Regions from separate parts of the Streptomyces sp. NPDC093260 genome, predicted to be linked through region 1. Evidence: riboswitches for the same ligand, from Rfam matches in the RefSeq annotation. Region 1 holds a riboswitch; the other holds the start of a gene.

Region 1 (2,383 bases):
CTCACGTGCGGTAAGGTTTACCTGCGCGTTCGCGCGGTTCACCGCACGAACGCATCGGGACGTGGCGCAGCTTGGTAGCGCACTTGACTGGGGGTCAAGGGGTCGCAGGTTCAAATCCTGTCGTCCCGACTCGATGGAGTCGCAGATCAGAGGGCGGTTTCGGAGGAATCCGAAACCGCCCTCTGATCATTTCTGGGGACCAGGTGGGGACCAGCGTCCCTTGACTCGTGTCAGCAGGCGAGGACGGTCGGGGCTGGAGGTGATCCGTCCTGCGCTTCTGCCCGCCCGACCAGGCCGTCGCCACCCGCTACGACCATGACACGCAGGGGAACGGCAGGTGAGTGGTCGTCACTCCGGCCGGGTCGGATGGGTGGTCGGCGACGATCGGTGGCCTCCGGTCATGAAGCCAGGTGACTTCTGATGTGGTTCGACGGCAGGGTGGAGATGCCGACCGGACCGCCGTCCGCCTCTGTCCGTCAGGTGGCCCGGTCAAGTGGCTTGCAGCGCTCCAGCAGGTCGGAAGTGATCGGGTCGACGATCCGGTAGCGCACCACACGTCCCTCCTTCTCGCCCGCCACGACACCGGCGGCGCGCAGCAGGCGCAGGGCCTGGGAGACGGCGGGGTCGTTCATGCCGGTCGCGATCGCGAGGTCCGACACGGCGAGCGGGCCGGTTCGGTGCAGAGCCATGAGCAGGGCGAGGCGTCCGGGGTCGGAGAGCAGGGAGAACCGCTCGGCCCAGGCGTGGACGTGGCCGGGCTCACCGATGGCGGCGATGGCGTCGCAGACCCGGTGGCCGTCGATGGTGCGTCGGCCGGCGCGCTCTGAAGGGACCAGGTGCATGGGGCCATCTTCGCAGGCGGACGATTGTGATCTTGCGCACCTGCACGGCTGCGCAGCTATGCAGCAATGAGCGCAGCCTCCTATCGTGACCGGGCCGTGGTGCTCGGGAAGACCGGTGACGGTCCCTCGCTGGTGGAGGGATCCAGGCCGGAGCGGCCCTCGCCACTGTGATCGGGGAGTTTCCGTCCCAGTAGTGCACGGTCACTGTCCGCCGTCCGGCGGGTGGGAAGACCGGGACGGACACGCGCGTACCCGTAAGCCAGGAGACCGGCCACGGCGCTTCACGAAGTGATCCACGAGGTGCTGGAGCGTGACCGCATGACCCTGCCCACCGGACCCGCGGGACCTGCGGGACCCGCCGGACCCACCCGCCCCGCCGGCTTCCACTGGCGGCGTGAGGACACCGTCCGCACCGCCGGACTCCTGACGGTGATCGCCGCGCTGCACGTCGTGGCGTTCGGCGTCCTGTTCCTGCTCGTGGTGCCGGGGCACTACGAGATCGGTTCCAAGGCGTTCGGGATCGGCCTCGGCGTGACCGCGTACACCCTGGGCATGCGGCACGCGTTCGACGCCGACCACATCGCCGCCATCGACAACACCACCCGCAAGCTGATGGCCGACGGCAAGCGGCCGGTGTCGGTCGGCTTCTGGTTCGCGCTCGGCCACTCCAGCGTAGTGATCGTCATGGCGGCGCTGGTCGCGGGAGGCGCGCACGTCGCCGGCACCCTGCTCGACGACGACTCCCGCACCCACCAGACGCTCGGCGTGGTCGGCACGACCGTCTCCGGGACCTTCCTCTACCTCATCGCGGCGCTCAACCTCGTGGCCCTCGCCGGCATCCTGCGGGTCTTCCGGGCGATGCGATCGGGCACGTACGACGAGGAGGCGCTCGAAGCGCACCTGGACTCCAGGGGTTTCATGAACCGCGTCCTGGGCCGTTTCACCAGGTCGATCACCCGCCCCGGGCAGATGTACCCGCTGGGCTTCCTGTTCGGCCTCGGCTTCGACACCGCCACCGAGGTGACCCTGATGGTGATGGCGGGCAGCGGCGCGGCGGCGGGACTGCCGTGGTACGCGGTCCTGTGCCTGCCGCTGCTGTTCGCCGCGGGCATGAGCCTGTTCGACACGCTGGACGGCACCTTCATGAACTTCGCCTACCAGTGGGCGTTCTCCAACCCGGTGCGCAAGGTGTTCTACAACCTCACCATCACCGGCCTGTCCATCGCCGTCGCCTTCCTGATCGGCACCATCGAACTGGTCGGGGTGCTGCACGAGAAGCTCGATCTGACCGACGCGGTGACCGGCTGGATCGCTGACCTGGACCTGGACAACGTCGGGTACATCATCGTCGGCCTGTTCGTGGTCGTGTGGGCGGCCGCGCTGGGGTACTGGCGGCTGGCCAAGGTGGAGCAGAGGTGGGCGGCCCGTATCGCTGACGGCGGCTGACGACCGACGGGCGATCCCGGAGAACGGGCCGCCACACCTCCTGCGGAACGTGACGCGTGCCGCGATCGGGTGCCGGAACCCGCCGCCCTCCTGAT
Region 2 (2,383 bases), on a different contig from region 1:
AGGTTGACCGACCCCAGGTTGCACACCGCGGTCTCGCCGTCGTCGGTGACCTCCAGGATCTCCGTGCACAGGTTCGAGGAGTGAATCACGTGGCCCGGCTCGGCCGTCTGGTTGGCGGTGCGGTTGGCGGCGTCCTTGAACGTCATCCAGCCGTTGCCGGTCTGCGCCAGGGTGCGCATCATCCGGCCGTACAGCTCGCGGGCCGGCATCGTCTTCCTGGCCAGGCCCTTGGCCTCGGCCGCGCGGTAGGCGGCGTCGAACTCCCCGCCCCACAGGTCCACCAGCTCGGGCACGTCCGAGGGGGAGAACAGCGACCACTGCCCGTCGGCGTTCACGCGGCGCATGAACTCGTCCGGGACCCAGTGCGCGAGGTTGAGGTTGTGGGTGCGGCGCGCGTCCTCGCCGGTGTTGTCCCGCAGCTCCAGGAACTCCTCGATGTCCGAGTGCCAGGTCTCCAGGTACACCGCGGCCGCGCCCTTGCGCCGGCCGCCCTGGTTCACGGCGGCCACCGAGGCGTCCAGGGTCTTCAGGAACGGCACGATGCCGTTGGAGTGGCCGTTGGTGCCGCGGATCAGCGAACCCCGGGAGCGGATGCGGGAGTAGGCGAGGCCGATGCCGCCGGCGTGCTTGGAGAGGCGGGCGACCTGGTGGTAGCGGTCGTAGATGCTGTCCAGCTCGTCCTGCGGGGAGTCGAGCAGGTAGCAGGACGACATCTGGGGGTGCCGCGTGCCGGAGTTGAAGAGCGTGGGGGAGGAGGGGAGGTAGTCGAGGCGGCTCATGAGCCCGTAGAGCGCCGTGACCTCGTCCACCGCGTGGTCGGTGGCGTCCTGCGCCAGACCGCTCGCCACCCGCAGCATGAAGTGCTGGGGGGTCTCGATCACCTTGCGGGTGATCGGGTGCCGCAGCAGGTAGCGGCTGTGCAGGGTGCGCAGGCCGAAGTAGCCGAAGCGGTCGTCGGCGGCCGGGTCCACGGCCGCGTCCAGTCGCTCGGCGTGCAGCCGCACGAACTCGGCGGTGCGGTCCGCGATCAGCCCCTCGCGGTGGCCCACGGCGACCGACTCGGTGAAGCGGGTGACTCCCTGCGAGGCTGCCTCGGCGCGGATGGCGAGGGTCAGCAGCCTGGCCGCCAGCCGTGAGTAGGCGGGGTCCTCGGAGATGAGCCCGGCGGACGCCTCGGTGGCCAGCTCCCGCAGCTCGGCCGCGTCGGCCCGCGCGGAGCGGCCGCGCAGCGCGGCGGCGGCGACCCGGCCGGGGTCGGCGTCGGGGAGATCGGCGGTCAGCTCGGTCAGGGTCCGCAGCAGCGCGGTTCCGGGACCGTCGGTCTCCAGGCGGTCGACGACTGAAGCCGGATCCGCAGGCGCGATGGTCACTTGGGGCTCTCCCTCGCTCGGCACGGGGCCTCGCCGAGGGCATGCGGCAGTACACGAGCGCACGCGGCGTCGCGTCCACCGGCCCATTCCACGAGGCCCGGACGTCAGGCGCCCGGGCCGGACGGCCGGGCGCACTGTCGGCAGGTCCTCGGACTGACGCTCGTACACGGCCATAAGGGCATACGTGTATGAGTACACCGTTGCGGGACAGTTCCGGATTCGCACCGGATTCCCCTGCGACGACAGCGAGCACGAGCATACATCTTGTGCCGGGTGAGGAAGCCACCCCCATATCTAGTGTCGTGGCGACTGCGTAGCGTGTCAGAGCGTCAACGCGTAGGTGAGCAGGGAGAGGTCCAGGAGGTCCGGCAGGGGGTTCCAGTCGCGCTCCGGGGTGCGCACGAAGCCCAGGCGCTCGTAGAGGCGGTGGGCGGCGTGCATCGTGGGCTGGGTGGACAGGATCAGGCGCACACACCCTTCGGTGGCCCGCGCACGGTCCGCACAGGCCCGCACGAGCGCTTCCCCGACGCCCCGGCCGCGCGCCGCGTGATCGACCGCGAGCATCCGGATCTCGGCCTCGCCGGGCCCGGCTATGTCGGCCATCGGGCCGCCGGACGGGACGAAGGCGACCCCGCCGAGCACTTCGCCGTCCCGCACGGCCACCAGCACCTCGGCCGCGGCGGCGCGCTTGGCCACGTCCCGCAGCTCCCCGAGGTACTCGTCGTCGTCCCCGAAGTCCAGCAGTCCGTCCCGCAGATAGGCCTGCGCGGTGATCTCCCCGACCACTTCGTACTCCGCGGGCTCGGCCCGCCGCACCACGATGTCCATGGGGGGAGTCTGCCGCAGGGGCGGGGCGACGGGCCGCCGGTTTTCCCGGCCGTGCGGGCCGCCGGGGAGGCGGTGGCACAGGGACGGCGAGGACCGCCGGAGGGGTCGCGGGCACGGCGAAGGGCCGCCGGGGGAGGCTCCGGCGGCCCTTCGGGTGCGCGCAGGGGTCAGTGGGCGCTGCCGGC

Evidence for each region. A riboswitch is a leader RNA that binds a small molecule or an ion and turns the genes downstream of it on or off. The one in region 1 is predicted to bind cobalamin.
Region 2: another riboswitch for cobalamin. It lies ahead of AB0N63_RS08360 (ribonucleoside-diphosphate reductase subunit alpha); the one in region 1 lies ahead of AB0N63_RS17385 (HoxN/HupN/NixA family nickel/cobalt transporter).

What each region holds. Positions count from the first base shown of each region.
Region 1 covers NZ_JBFBEK010000012.1:62,638-65,020, forward strand. Annotated here, with positions in the region: tRNA gene AB0N63_RS17375 (tRNA-Pro) at 56-129, shown strand; gene AB0N63_RS17380 (metalloregulator ArsR/SmtB family transcription factor) at 477-842, opposite strand; cobalamin riboswitch at 923-1,133, shown strand; gene AB0N63_RS17385 (HoxN/HupN/NixA family nickel/cobalt transporter) at 1,161-2,288, shown strand.
Region 2 covers NZ_JBFBEK010000005.1:84,102-86,484, reverse strand. Annotated here, with positions in the region: gene AB0N63_RS08360 (ribonucleoside-diphosphate reductase subunit alpha) at 1-1,370, opposite strand, end outside; cobalamin riboswitch at 1,492-1,646, opposite strand; gene AB0N63_RS08355 (GNAT family N-acetyltransferase) at 1,692-2,198, opposite strand; gene mctP (monocarboxylate uptake permease MctP) at 2,366-2,383, opposite strand, start outside.